DNA from 3 places in the Luteipulveratus mongoliensis genome. Region 3 is predicted to be linked to each of the others. Evidence: riboswitches for the same ligand, from Rfam matches in the RefSeq annotation. Region 3 holds a riboswitch; each other region holds the start of a gene.
What was found. A riboswitch is a leader RNA that binds a small molecule or an ion and turns the genes downstream of it on or off. The one in region 3 is predicted to bind S-adenosylmethionine.
Positions count from the first base shown of each region.

Region 1 (4,854 bases), 510 kb from region 3:
GGAGTTGGCGGCGCCCTGGTAGCGCAGGACGGTGTTGCCGGATCCGTCCTTGGCTCCTGGCTCCGCGGCGTTCCCGGCACCGATGGCGCAGCCGGTCACGGAGAGGGCGAGCACAGCGGAAATGGGCATGGCGAGATGGCGAGAGGTCAACATGTGGATTCCTTTGGTGGTCAGACGAGCTCGTGACCTGAGTCTTTGGACGAGACTCCTCATCCGGCCGGGCTCGCAGGCTCCCCCGGTCCGGCATCGTCGTCCCGATGATGCGGTCAGGCGACGGCGACCCGGCGCGGTGCCGGGGAGAGACGCTCGATCGCGTCGGCGAAGGCATCGGTGACCTCGCGCAGCGGTGTGGAGGCGGCGTCGTCCAGCTCGACGGCCCCGTTGTCGCCCAGGACGATGTGTGCGGACAGCACGAACCATCCGGGCGTGATGTGGGTGGCGCCCAGGCTGGAGAGCACGGGACGCAGCGCGTAGTCGACGACCAGCACGTGGGCCGGGGTGCCACCGGTGGCCAGCGGCAGCACCGCCTTGCCACGCAGTGCGTACTGCGGCAGCAGGTCCAGGAACGTCTTCAGCAGGCCGCCGAAGGACGCCTTGTAGACCGGCGTCGTGACGATGACGGCGTCGGCGGAGGCAAACACCTCGATGGCGGCGTTGATGTCGACGTCGTCGGCCTGTCCAAGCAGCAGCGGCCGAGCGGGCAGGTCGCGCAGCACGATGCGCTCGACCTGGTGCCCTGCGAGCTCGAGGCGGCGCTCGACGTCGCCGAGGACCGCGTCCGTGCGTGAGGTGGCGGATGGGCTGCTGGAGATCGCGGCGATCAGGGCCATGGTTCCTCCGATGATGGCGGGTCGCCGAATACCGTTGCGCAGCAAGGCATCTCAGCGGGTTAACGAGGAGCAGCCGCGTCGATGCGGCTGGAGACGACCGATGTGGTCGCGCGACGAAGGACGACGTACGGCGCTGGGAGCGCGCCGGTCATGCCGAGGTCAGTCGCGACAGAGCGCGCTGGAGACTCGCTGGAGGTCGATGTGGCGGCGGGAGCACAGTCGCCTGGCTGGGGGCCTGATCTCTCTCACTCGGATCACCCATCTCGTGATGAGGCTTGAGGAGCCTCGCGCTTGCGACGGACCGGCGCTGGTCGTCACCAGGTCATCACCCGGAGCACCCCGCCGCGAGGGAGGGTTGCCGTCCAGCGAGCCGGGGCTTGGCGCTGAATCTCGTGACCTGTCAGGAACGTAGCCGCGCAATCATAAGACGCGCAAGGGGAATGCAAAACGTTCCGTTATGCGGACCGAGGTCTCGCGAGGTGAGATCGGCGCGGGCTGCCGCTCAACCGGCGTGCAGGTCCGGGTCCGGCGTCTTCCTACGGATCGGCTGGGTCTCGTCCGTATCTCGGCTCGCGGGTGGCTCGTCCTCAGTCGCCGCGTCCTCAGTCGCCGCGTCCTCAGTTCCTGCGTCCTCAGTTCCTGCGTCCTCAAGCTCGACGTCGGTGCCCGCGTCCTCGATGCCTTCGTCGTCGTACGCGTCCTCGTCGTCGCCCTCGACCTGCGGGATCTCCAGGGTCTCGTCCTCGTCGTTGGACTCGCGGACCTCGACGACCTCGATATCTGCCGGGTCGACCTCTGGCGGAGGTGGCGTCTCGACGACAGGCGCCCCGCCGGCCGTACGCCGCCGCACGGGAGGCGGGAGCAGAGACTCGTCGTCGTGCCGCTCCTCGTCCAGCCGACGCAGAGCGGCGGCACGACGATCGACGAGCAGGTCGTCGTCGGAGTTGGCGGCCTCCATCAGGCCGGAGACGCGGCGCAGCTCCGAAGCCAGCCGGATCCGGCGCTCGAGGTGGGTGTCGGGCCGCTCGCGACGCGACTGGGCGTACGCCTCCACGACGGTGTCCACCGCCTCAGGGCTGGCCATGAGCGACAGCACCGCGAAGTCCGAGGCCGGGTCGCTGACTGCTGCGGTGTCCCAGCTGTCGACGGCGACCACGTCGCCGTCCTCGACGAGCACGTCACCGTCATGCAGCGCACCGTGGGTCGGTGTCGTGGCGAAGCGCCACAGGCTGACTTCTTCGAGCGCTCTCTCCCAGCGGCCGAGCAGGCGAGGTGGGACGTGGCCGGTCGAGGCGGCGCGGTCCAGCTCGGACAGGCGACGGCTGCGATAGGCATCGGCGTCGTACGACGGCAGCCCGGCCTCGTCGTACACGCGGGGATCGATGTCGTGCAGCTCGGCGAGGGCACGGCCCAGGGAGCGGGCCTCCTCGGAACGAGGCACGAGGTCTCGCCAGCCCAGCGGCTGGCCGGGGAGCTGACGGTAGACCGCGACGCTGCTGCCGTTCTTGGCGGTCGTGGTGCCCGCGAGATGGGGCACCTGGAAGCTCAGGCGCTTGCCGAGCAGGTGCGCGAGCCGCTCCGCCTGGTCCAGCGCGGCTCCGGCGGCTGTGGTCAGCGCCGATCGCACCTGCCAGCGGTTGTCGTCCTCGTCCGTGACGATCGCCACCTGATAGGGCGCTCCAGGGCGCATGGCCACACCCTCGACCTGGGCAGGGCTGAGTCCGGGCACGGCTGCATTGGCGAGGGCGGCCAGAGTGAGCGGACGGTTGAGCACGTCTGCCACGTTAGGTCAGGTGCGGTCCCCAACCTTGGAGGCATGCCGCATAGCCTGGGACCCGTGCCTTCCGCGGACTCAGAGACCCTGCTCGAGCTAGGCCTGTCCCGCTCTGCGTTGGACCGCTCAGCGGCCCTGCGCAAGGAGCCGGACCAGTTGCGTCGACTGCTGGCCGACCCGGCCACCTGCGTCCTCGATCTGTACGGCGACCGGGCGCCCTACGAGGGCGAGCCGGGTTCGCGCCGGCTCTACTACCGTCCGCCGGTCGAGGCCGACCGGTCCGACCTGGTGATCTATCTCGGCGCTTCGGACGGGAGGTCGTACGCCTGCGCGATCCACCCTGCGGAGCATGACGGGGACGATCCACGAGCCAACCTGCGCTCTCTCGGCATGGAGCTGGGCGATCTCGATGTCGGCGTGCTCGCGGCGTCCGTCGGGATGGCCAACTGGCACGCCGGCCAGGGCTTCTGCCCACGGTGTGGGGCGCCCACAGAGCCTGCCGAGGGCGGCTGGGTCCGCATCTGCACCAAGGACGGGTCGAGTCACTTCCCCCGCACGGACCCGGCCGTGATCATGGCGGTCGTCGACGACGAGGACCGGCTCCTGCTGGCCCGCGGCCCGCAGTGGGGCGAGAACCGTCTGTCCGTGCTCGCCGGGTTCGTCGAGCCGGGCGAGTCCCTGGAGGCCGCGGTCGCGCGCGAGGTGTTCGAGGAGGTCGGCGTCCCGGTGACCGACGTCCGCTATCGAGGCAACCAGCCGTGGCCGTTCCCTGCCTCCCTCATGGTGGGCTTCCGGGCGCGTGCCGCCTCGACCGACCTCGTCCTCGACCCCGAGGAGATCGCTGAGGCGCGCTGGTTCAGCCGCGAGCAGCTGGCCGAGGAGGTCGGCGACGGTCGCCTCGGGATCTCGCCGCACCTGTCCATCGCCCGCCACCTGATCGAGGACTGGTACGGCGGTCGCATTGCCGAACCCTCCTGACGATCGCCCACGCCTGTGCACAACGATCGTCGGGTGTCGGGCGGGGATGCGAGCATGGGGCCGATGAACGCCGACGACGTCCTGGACGGGCTTGACCCCGAGCAGCGCAAGGTCGCCGCGTCCCCCCTCGGACCGATGGTCGTCCTCGCGGGTGCGGGCACGGGCAAGACCCGCGCCATCACCCACAGGATCGCCTTCGGAGCGCACTCCGGTGCCTACCAGCCGCAGCGCGTGCTCGCGGTCACCTTCACCGCCCGCGCCGCCGGCGAGATGCGTACTCGTCTGCGACAGCTCGGCGTCCCCTCGGTCCAGGCCCGAACGTTCCACGCGGCCGCGCTGCGACAGCTGCACTACTTCTGGCCCAAGGTCATCGGTGGCGCTGCGCCGGAGGTCATGCCGCACAAGGCTTCTGCCGTCGGCGAGGCCGGCTCGCGACTGCGGCTGCAGCTGGACCGGGTCGTCATGCGCGACCTCGCCTCGGAGATCGAGTGGGCCAAGGTCTCGATGCTCACGCCTGAGACCTACCCCGCGGCTGCTCGTCAGGCTGGTCGGAGCCCTGCCGACCTCGACCTGACCGCGATGGCGCGGCTGCTCGAGGTCTACGAAGAGGTCAAGACCGAGCGCAACGTCATCGACTTCGAGGACGTCCTGCTCCTCATGGTCGGCATCATCCGCGACCGCGACGACATCGCGCGCGAAATCCGTTCGCAGTACAGGCATTTCGTGGTGGACGAATACCAGGACGTCAACACCGTCCAGCAGCATCTGCTGGATGCCTGGGTGGGCGAGCGGGCCGACCTGTGCGTGGTCGGCGACCCCGCCCAGACGATCTACTCCTTCACGGGGGCGTCGCCGCGTCACCTGCTGAGCTTCCCGCGGCTGCACCCGGATGCGGACAAGGTCCAGCTCGTCCGCAACTACCGCTCGACCCCTCAGATCATCGGCCTGGCCAACCTGGTCGTCCAGGCCGGGCGAGCCGGTGCCGTCGAGCTCCAGGCCCAGGGCGAGAGCGGCCCTGCACCCAGGCTCGCGTCGTACGCCGATGACCCGTCCGAGGCGCGCGGTGTCGCCGACGAGATCAAGGGCCTCATCGCCAAGGGGACGCCGGCCAGCCAGATCGCGGTGCTGTTCCGCACCAACGGCCAGTCGGAGGCCTTCGAGTCCGCACTGGCCGATGTCGACGTGCCCTACCTCGTGCGTGGCGGCGAGCGCTTCTTCAGCCGGCAGGAGGTACGCAACGCGGTGCTCCTCCTGCGTGGTGCCTCGCGCTCG
Region 1 covers NZ_CP011112.1:4,231,821-4,236,674, reverse strand. The annotation lists gene VV02_RS20040 (ABC transporter substrate-binding protein) at 1-129, opposite strand, end outside; gene ssuE (NADPH-dependent FMN reductase) at 267-830, opposite strand; gene VV02_RS27475 (putative leader peptide) at 990-1,079, opposite strand; SAM riboswitch class IV at 1,113-1,228, opposite strand; gene VV02_RS20030 (phosphotransferase) at 1,333-2,604, opposite strand; gene nudC (NAD(+) diphosphatase) at 2,668-3,582, shown strand; gene VV02_RS20020 (ATP-dependent DNA helicase UvrD2) at 3,646-4,854, shown strand, end outside.
Region 1: linked by a shared signal. The riboswitch ahead of VV02_RS27475 (putative leader peptide) and the one ahead of VV02_RS22600 (LLM class flavin-dependent oxidoreductase) in region 3 are both predicted to bind S-adenosylmethionine.

Region 2 (4,854 bases), 1.1 Mb from region 3:
GTCGTCGACCAGCTCGGTCGAGTCGGTCTACGACAGTTCGACCTGGTCGGTTATGACGACGAGGAGGACACGCGGCGGCTGATGGCCACGATCAGGCGTGAGCTGAGCCAGGCAAGCGGAGCGCCGTGCGTGCACGAGGTGCACGTCCGCGAGGGCCAGTGGTCCGTGGCTCGGTGTGCGTGCGGCGGGTGTGAGCGGGATGAGTGGCAGCCGGTCCCTGAGCAGAGTCGGGTGGGGGCCATTGCCGAGCAGGTGCTCCGCGAGGTCGAGCCGTACGCCGACCGAGATGAGCTGGCGGCGAGCGTCGCGTTGGCACACCCGCTGGTCGCGCAGGCGATGCTGACGATGGTCGACCAGCCGTTCGACGCCATGGACGAGCGCGATGAGGACGACGCGGTCGCCGTCGCCTGGTCCGCTGTCCTGGTCACCGATGACGACGCGCTGCCAGTCCACCTGCTGCCGGTCGACACCCTGCTCGACGCGGTCTGCTCGTTGCAGGACAAGGTGTTTCGTGACGAGCTGATGGGCTGGATGGCCCCTGACGCGCTGGGCTTTCGTTCGCACAGCCCTGCGATCCGATCGGCGTTGGACGATGCGCTCGGCCGTCCTGCGTGGCGCGCCGCGCACGGCGCTGCGCCGTTGCAGCGGGACGTCGAGATCGGGCGGGTGACCCACCGGCTGCAGGCGCTGGTCGCTTGCACCCCTGATGTCTGGGTCGACGGGACGGCCACCCTGCTGGCGTACTGGTGCTGGGCGCACGGCAGCGGTGCGTTGGCCGGGATGGCACTTGACCGGGCCCTGGACGCCAACCCGGCGTACTCGCTGGCCCACCTGATCGGTCACGCGCTCAGTCATGGCCTGCGGCCCGGGCAGGGCGATCCCAGCAGCCGAGAGATCGCGTCCTGAGAATTGAGGGCGTCGGTGGGGCGCTGCTACCGTCGTGGATGTCAAGAGTCTCAGCGCCAAGCCCCGGCTGGCTGAGCGGCAACCCTCCACCGCGGTGGGGTGCCCCGGGTGAGGACAAGGTCGAACCACAAAGGCTCGACAAGCGCGGGGCCCGACACGTTGCGAGGCCCCTGACCAGGGAGCGACGCCGTGACCGTGCTGGGCCATCGACGAGCAGCCGCATTGCCCGATGGTGTGCTGGTCTCGTTGCCGGAGGACGCCAACCCGGACGCGTTCGGCGTACGGCTGGGCGCGCAGACCCTCGAGAGCGGTGAGTCGCTGCCCGACGTGACGGTGGCCGTCCAGACGTGGGGTCGGCTCAATGCCGACGCCAGCAACGCCGTCCTCATCGAGCACGCGCTGACCGGCGACGCGCATGTCGTCGGGCCGTCCGGTCCAGGACAGCCGACCGCTGGTTGGTGGCCCGGGTTGATCGGACCCGGATGCGCCATCGACACCGCCCGCTACTTCGTCGTGGCGACCAACGTGCTCGGGGGGTGTCGCGGCACGACTGGACCAGGTTCGCTCGCGCCGGACGGCCGACCGTGGGGATCCCGCTTCCCCAACATCTCCGTACGCGACCAGGTCGCCGTGGAGGCACAGGTCGCCGACCTCCTCGGGATCACGAGCTGGCGCCTGGTCGTCGGAGGCTCGATGGGCGGGATGCGCGTGGCGGAATGGGTGGCGTCCTACCCCACGCGGGTGCGCAGCGCCGCAGTCGTCGCCAGCACCGGCGCAGCATCGGCCGACCAGATCGCATGGGGCCAGGCGCAGATCCTGGCGATCAGCCACGACCCCGACTACCGCGGCGGCGACTACTACGACCAGGGTGTCGTCCCGGCTCACGGGCTCGGGCTCGCTCGTCGGATCGCCCACACGACCTACCGCAGCGCGAGCGAGCTCGAGGACCGGTTCGGTCGAGACGGCCAGGACGGCGAGAACCCTTTGCGCGGAGGCCGATTCGGCGTCGAGAGCTATCTGGACCACCACGCGGCCAAGCTGGTCGGTCGGTTCGACGCCGGCACCTACGTCACCCTCACCCGGTCCATGTCGACGCACGACATCGGTCGCGGTCGGGGAGGGCTGGCTGCGGCCCTGCGGCCCTACACCGGCGACCTGCACGTGATCGCCGTCGACTCAGACCGCCTGTTCCCCGTCGAGCTGTCCGAGCAGCTGGTGCGGGCTCGCGGCTCGGGCTCGGTCCAGCTGATCCACTCCGACTACGGCCACGACGGGTTCCTGATCGAGATCGATCAGGTCGCCGCTGCAGTGGACCGCGCCCTGTCCTCGGGGACAGCCCGCGAGGCCCGCCACGTCCGGTAGCGTCTGGGCAGGACGGCCACCCGCGCCGATCCTGCTGGACTGCTGCCTGATGAGGGAGGCCATCCGTGACTGTCGTGGTGGGTTACGTCGCGACCAAGGAAGGCAAGGCCGCGCTCGAGCGCGCCGTGCAGGAGGCGACCGAGCGGTCGACCAAGCTGCTGGTCCTGGACTCCCGCGCCAGCAAGGCGGACGAGGAGCCTGTGTCGCGGCTCCTCGAGGAGGCCGGCAGGAGCGGCGTCGAGGTCGAGCTGCGCTCGCTGACCCACACCGACGACCCGGCGGAGGACATCATCGCGGCCGCGGACGAGGTCGGCGCAGAGCTGATCGTCATCGGCCTGCGACGGCGTACGCCGGTCGGCAAGCTGATCCTGGGATCCAACGCCCAGCGCATCCTCCTCGACGCGGCCTGCCCGGTGCTCGCGGTCAAGGCTCCGGCGTCCGCCTGAGCTGTTCTGGAGGGCGTCGTACGGCCTCTGATCTGCGGGAATGTGGCACGCCGTGGCGGTGTTGGTCCAAGAAGGTCGGCCGACCGTTTTATAATGGTCGTGGAGCGCTCGCCGGAGACCGCCCTTCGGCACTCGAAACACCCGCTCCAAACCCGCCACCTCGGTCGCCGTCGCACCTGTCGACGGCTCTTGTCGTGGTGCCCACGTTCGGGCGCCCCGACGCCGCACGTACCCGGAAGGTAGCCCGTTGACATCAGTGTCGAACACCCCTGCTGAGACCCCGCCGGCCCTCCCGGCCGAGTTCGCGCACCCTGCCCTGCAGGAGCTGATGCGGGTGGGTCAGACCCACGGGTCTGTCGACAGCCTCGCGCTCAAGCACGCACTGGAGACGGCCGAGATCGCGCCCAAGCGGATGAAGACCGTGCTGCGTGCGCTGGAGCAGCACGGCGTCAGCGTGACGCTCGACCCGGACACCGCGCAGCGTGCCGTCGCCGCGACCGCGACCCGGTCAGCTGCCAAGAAGACCACGCGACCGGCGACCAAGAAGGCCGCTGCCAAGAAGACCGCCGCGGCGGATGAGGCTGAGGACAAGCCCGCCACAAAGGCGCCGGCCAAGAAGACCGCCAAAGCCGCGACCACCAAGGCCGCCGCCAAGAAGGCCGCGGGCCAGACGACCGCCGCTGCGAAGAAGGCCGCTGCTGCGGCAGCCGCGACCGAGAGCGACGCGGTCGCCGACGGCGAGGAGTCGGAGGACAGCGAGACTCCGTCGAAGGAAGCCGCTGAGAAGGAAGAGTCGGAGACCGGCGGCTTCGTGATCCGCCAGGACGACGACGCCGATGCTCCCGCGCAGCAGGTCGTCACCGCAGGCGCCACCGCAGACCCGGTCAAGGACTACCTCAAGCAGATCGGCAAGGTCGCCCTGCTGAACGCCGAGCAGGAGGTCGAGCTCGCCAAGCGCATCGAAGCCGGTCTGTTCGCCGAGGAAAAGCTCAACTCGGGCGAGAAGATCGAGATGAAGGCCAAGCGCGAGCTGTGGTGGATCGCGCAGGACGGCAAGCGCGCCAAGAACCACCTGCTCGAGGCCAACCTCCGACTGGTTGTCAGCCTCGCGAAGCGCTACACCGGCCGCGGCATGCTCTTCCTGGACCTGATCCAGGAGGGCAACCTGGGCCTGATCCGTGCGGTCGAGAAGTTCGACTACACCAAGGGCTACAAGTTCTCGACCTATGCCACCTGGTGGATCCGTCAGGCGATCACCCGTGCCATGGCCGACCAGGCGCGGACGATCCGCATCCCGGTCCACATGGTCGAGGTCATCAACAAGCTGGCCCGTGTCCAGCGTCAGATGCTGCAGGACCTGGGCCGCGAGCCCACGCCGGAGGAGCTCGCCAAGGAGCTCGACATGACGCCTGAGAAGGTCGTCGAGGTCCAGAAGTACGGTCGCGAGCCGATCTCCCTGCACACTCCGCTGGGCGAGGACGGCGACTCCGAGTTCGGTGACCTGATCGAGGACTCCGAGGCCGTCGTACCTGCCGATGCGGTGAGCTTCACGCTCCTGCAGGAGCAGCTGCACTCGGTCCTGGACACGCTGTCCGAGCGCGAGGCGGGCGTTGTCTCGATGCGCTTCGGACTGACCGACGGCCAGCCCAAGACGCTGGATGAGATCGGCAAGGTCTACGGCGTGACGCGCGAGCGCATCCGCCAGATCGAGTCCAAGACCATGAGCAAGCTGCGTCACCCGAGCCGCTCGCAGGTCCTGCGCGACTACCTCGACTAGGACTGCTCAGCAGCACACGACGCCCGGTCACCCACCATGGGTGACCGGGCGTCGTACGTGCGCCTCTAGCCGCGTCCGACTCGCTGCAGCTGCCGGGAGATCCAGCGTCCGGGCGCACCGACGGCATCGCGCAGCCACTGCTGCACCGCGCGCCGACCGGTGCGCGGGATGAAGAGGGCCGTCGCGCGGAGCTGCCAGGACGCGGTCGACCGGATATCGCGCAGGATGCGCTCGGCGTCCTGGTCCAGAGAGCGTGCGTCCTGACTGGGCGGGGCATAGCGAACGGCCTCCAGCGTCTGGACCGCACGATGCAGGGCGGCGCGTCCGTCACCGCCCAGGGTCGCGTGCTGGCGGTAGTGCTGC
Region 2 covers NZ_CP011112.1:3,650,054-3,654,907, reverse strand. The annotation lists gene VV02_RS17370 (DUF4192 domain-containing protein) at 1-906, shown strand, start outside; SAM riboswitch class IV at 946-1,057, shown strand; gene metX (homoserine O-acetyltransferase MetX) at 1,096-2,268, shown strand; gene VV02_RS17360 (universal stress protein) at 2,334-2,714, shown strand; gene VV02_RS17355 (RNA polymerase sigma factor) at 2,971-4,491, shown strand; gene VV02_RS17350 (transglutaminase TgpA family protein) at 4,557-4,854, opposite strand, start outside.
Region 2: linked by a shared signal. The riboswitch ahead of metX (homoserine O-acetyltransferase MetX) and the one ahead of VV02_RS22600 (LLM class flavin-dependent oxidoreductase) in region 3 are both predicted to bind S-adenosylmethionine.

Region 3 (4,854 bases):
CCACGAGTCGAGCAGCTCGAGTGTCGTCTGCAAGAAGACCTTGGCCCGCTCGTAGCGCTGCTCGGCCGGCAGGAAGCCGCCACGTCGGAAGTTCTCACCGGTGAACGCGTCCCAGCTGGTCACGACGTTCCACGCCGCGCGGCCACCGGAGAGGTGGTCCAAGGACGCGAACTGCCTTGCCACGTCGTACGGTTCGTTGAACGTCGAGTTGATCGTGCCTGCCAGGCCGAGGTGGTCGGTGACAGCGGCCAGCGCGCTGAGGATCGCGAAGGTGTCAGGGCGGCCGACGACGTCCAGGTCGTAGATCTGGCCACGCTGCTCGCGCAGCCGCAGACCTTCGGCCAGGAACAGGAAGTCGAACTTGCCCCGCTCGGCGGTCTGCGCGAACTCGCGGAACGAGTCGAACTCGATGTGGCTGCCGGACTCCGGGTCGCTCCAGACGGTGGTGTTGTTGACCCCCGGGAAGTGCGCGGCCAGGTGAATCTGCTTCTGCGGCATCAGTTTGTCCTCTCCGGGTGGTCAGGCGGCGTAGCGGCTGACGGGGCGGGCTAGGCCGAAGCGCTCACGCAACGTCCGGTCGTCGTACGCCGACCGGAACAGTCCGCGGCGTCGCAGCTCGGGTACGAGGTCGTCCACGATTCGTGGCAGGTCGACGGTGTTGACGGCCGGACGCAGACGAGCCCCGGAAAGGCCTGCGGTTGACCAGGACTCGATGAGATCGGCCAGGCCCTTCACACCACCGACATAGATCAGCGCGTCCGACACCAGGGGGCTGCCGGCCAGATCGTTGAGCCGGCCGAGGCGCTCACCTGCCCGTGCAGCGTCCTCGTCGAGGACGACCAGCACGTCCCCGAGGACGTGGACTGTGTCGCGCCCGGCGTCCTGCTGGGCCTCGCGGATGACGGTCAGCGCCTCGGCCGGGTCGTCCTTCGGTGTGATGAAGCCGAGGTCGGCCGACCTGCCGATCAGCTGCCACGGTCGTACGTCGTGCCCGAGGGCCGCTATCAGCGGCTGACCCTGCGGAGGGCGAGGGGTGATCGACGGACCGCGCACTGAGAAGTGGTCGCCTTCGAAGTCGATGTAGTGCAGCTTGTCTCGGTCGACGAACCGGCCGGTGGCTGAGTCGCGGATCTCGGCGTCGTCCTCCCACGAGTCCCACAGCCGGCGCAGCACCTCGACGTAGTCATCGGTCTCATCGAAGAGTGCGTTGGCCAGGGATCGCTGACCGTCGGCGTCGAGGTCGGTCCAGTCGCCCAGCTCTCGGCGGCCGAAGTGGTCGGCCTCGTCGCGGCGGCCGCCGATCCGCACCTGTACGCCGGCGCGGCCGCCGGTCACGTAGTCGAGCGTCGCGATCGACTTCGAGAGATGGAACGGCTCGGTGTGCGTGGTGATCGCGATGGGTACCAAGCCGATTCGTCGGACGAGCGGGCCGACTCGGTTGGCGACCAGGACCGCGTCGAGGCGTCCACGAAGCCGGTCGGTGCGGTCGTCGTGGTGCAGCGCGTCATCGGCCTGGAGGGCGAGTCCGTCCTCGAGGGTGACCAGGTCGAGGGCGCCGCTCTCCGCCAACCGGACCAGGTCGGCCCAGTAGCGAGCAGTGAACACCTCGTCCGCCCGAGCGGACGGGTCGCGCCAGGAGGCCGGGTGCCAGCCGGTGCCGTCGAGGGCCACGGCCAGATGGATCAGGGGTCTGGGGCTCATCGTGTGCCTCCCGGGCGGCTGGCGCCGCGTCGTCGCGCTTGCCGCACGGGTTCATGCGGCCGGGTCGTCACCTGGGGCACCCCGCCACGAACGGAGGGTTGCCGGACAGCAAGCCAGGGCTTCACGCTGCCACTCAAGACCAGATTCAAGATAACTGAGAGTTATTCATATGCAAATGCCAGCGTCCACGTGGTGAGCGGGGCGGCCCGACTCGCTCGGCGGTGAGCCGGAGCGGTCTGCTGGCGCACTAGCACGCACCACCGACAACGTCAGAATCGTCGAAAGGCTTTACACAGCAATCAAATTCATCGATCGCGGACTTGCGGCGAAGTTCGTACGTACGTACGATGGTGGCATGGCAAGCGCACCCGAGATGACCACGCTGCGCCGCGAGACGGACACCGCTGCGCGGCGCAGCTGGTCATCGCTCGGGAGGCGTTGGAGTCGGCGTACGCGCTCATCCGCAACGACACCGAGGACGTCGTGTCGGCACCGGTGGTGCTCGAGCAGGTCAGCGTCACCCAGCACCTGGTCGACCTGGCCCACGCTGTGCAGGCGCATCGGTTGGCGCAACATGCGGGCTCGGTGGCGCACTACGACCCGTCAGGTGATGCCGGCCATCGACTTGGTCGCGGCGCGGTCGGTGATGTTCGGGACACCGCGGTCGCGGACATCAGCGCCGCCCTGTGCTGGGGGCCGCGCACCGCGGCGCGGCGGGTGCGCGAGTCGGTCGCAGCGGTGTGCCACACCCCACTACTGATCGACGCCCTCGCCGACGGAGCGATCGACCGGGAACGCCTCGCCGCGGTCGTTGACGCGTTGGAGGACGTCCCCGAGGGCACCCGAGCTGTGGTCGCGCCACACGTGGAAGCGGCGATGCTGTCCGGACCCCGTGGTGGCATCAGCTCGTGGACCGCGACCGCCACCCGTAAGCGCGCCCGAGCCGCAGTGGCCAACCAGGACGCCGAGTCACCGGTGCGGCACCGGCGACGGAGCGTGCGTGAGGCCCTCGGAGTCTGGTTCGAACCCGGCCGCATTCGCGGTACCAGCACCATGACCGCAACCCTGCCGACTGAGCAGGCGGCAGCGATGCAGTCCGCGATCCAGGACCTCGCCGGGCGCTACCGCAACGCACCGGACGACAAGGCCGCTACGGGACAGGCTGAGACCGGGGCCGCCGAGCTGCCGGCATCGGCTGGTGATGCACGGCGCGCACCGTTGATGGGTGAGTGCCGGGCACAGGCGTTGGTGGACCTGCTGACCTCCTCCGCGGATGCGTCGGCGTCGTGCACGTTCCTGGTTCCCGTCCAGGAAGGCGCCGCACGAGCCGCCGCGGTCGCCACCGACGGGCTCGCGGACCTGCTCGACCAGACCAACCTGCGCATGGGTTTCGTCGCTGGCGGCGAGACCGGCCCGGGAGAACCTCTCGACCTGTCCGCATGGGGACTGCACCCTGCGAAGGGCGGTCGCGTGCCGGACGTGCCCGACCCATGGACCACCACAGACCTGCCGCCGTGGCACCCACCCGGCACCAAGCGGGCAGCACCCGCCGCGACGAGTGGGAGTGATCCGGTCGCGGAGGCAGTGGAAGAGCTGATCGAACGGCTGACCACGATCGCCAACCAGCGCACGGACTCCGAACCGCCAGCCGCACTGGGCGATGTGGTCGTCGACGGTGTCGGCGTCATCTCGGCCGAGACCGTCACCGGACTGGTCCATGCCCTCGGTGACACGATCGGTCGTGCCCTGGTCAGCCCGACCACCGGTGCCCTGCGCGAGCACACCAGCACCGCCTACCGGCCACCGACCCGGATGCGTCAGTTCGTCCAGCTCCGCGATCAGGTCTGCCGCTTCCCCGGCTGCACCCGACCAGCACAGATGACCGACACCGACCACGTCATCCCGCACGGTCGTGGCGGCAGAACCGAACCCGCAGGGCTGCTGTCCCTGTGTCGGGCCCACCACCGTGCCAAGCACTCCGGCGCCTGGACCGTCACCATCACTCCAGACGGAACCGCCACCTGGACCAGCGCATCCAGCCGGATTTACATCACCTACCCCGCCCACGAACCGCCGCCCTTCTAGCCGGGCTAATGACTCAACGACGCGAGTGAGCGGGCGGGTCTGCTCCCCTGATCCAGACCCGCCCGCCCGCCGTGTTGTGTCGACCGGCGCGGACTACGGCGTCGTCGGCAGCGGCGGGTACACCTGGGGCTCAGGGATCACCAGGGCCGCGTCGGTCGCGAGCCGCTGCAGCTGTGCGGCGCTGTAGCGGAACTTGTGACGCGCCTCGGCCAGCGAACCGGCCTTGACCTTCTCCGCGACCGAAACGCCTCGGTCGTGCGCCCGGATATGCCCGACGACCAGGTTGTACACGCCCCGGACTGCGAACTCGTTGACGGTGACGTGTGAGCCGTCCGGCAGCACCTTGACCTCGCACCGGAACGGCACCTCACCAGGCGGCAGCGGCTGCTCAGGGCACTGCGCGCGTGACTGCTCCGGTGTCGGGTTGGTGCCCTTGGGCGCGATGAACACCGCCGTCCAGATCACGTGCGTCCGGTCGCCTGGCAGGGTGAACTTGCCGTGCCAGTCCGTCGCGTTCTGCACCTGATCCACGGGCAGCGGCGTGTTGCGGTTCCAGTCGCTCGCATAGATCGTCTCCTTCACCAGACCGTGACCGCCCGGAAGGTCGGCACGGACTCGCTTCTCGATGAGCCGCGCGACCGGACTGGCCGTCTTCGCCGAGTCGACCTTGGTGACTCGAGTGCCAGCTGGGTCGACCAAGGTGCCCTTCCCCTGGGCGCTGGCCGACGAGGTGAGGCCGGCGACACCGGCGCCCCCCGCGAGGGCGAGGCTCAGGACTGCTGTCGGTACCACGTACCGCGTGCGCATCTTCATGACATCTCCTTGTGTGGTGGGGACATCCACTGCCTCAAGTGGGCAGGGCTCGATATCGGATCGACGGCGTCGATCCGATCTGGGGGAGTGGGTCAGGGTCCGGTCGGTGGAGGTGGCTCGACCGCTGGGCGCGGGATGACGAGGTCCGGCGCGGTGACGACGGGTTCGAGCTCGGCGGGCGTGTACTTCCACCCGTTGCGCGCTTCGGCCTGAGTACCGGCCTTGACCCACTCCGTGACGGTCACACTCATCTGA
Region 3 covers NZ_CP011112.1:4,744,938-4,749,791, reverse strand. The annotation lists gene VV02_RS22605 (NtaA/DmoA family FMN-dependent monooxygenase) at 1-498, opposite strand, end outside; gene VV02_RS22600 (LLM class flavin-dependent oxidoreductase) at 520-1,701, opposite strand; SAM riboswitch class IV at 1,731-1,842, opposite strand; gene VV02_RS22595 (HNH endonuclease signature motif containing protein) at 2,140-3,786, shown strand; gene VV02_RS22590 (hypothetical protein) at 3,880-4,599, opposite strand; gene VV02_RS22585 (hypothetical protein) at 4,692-4,854, opposite strand, start outside.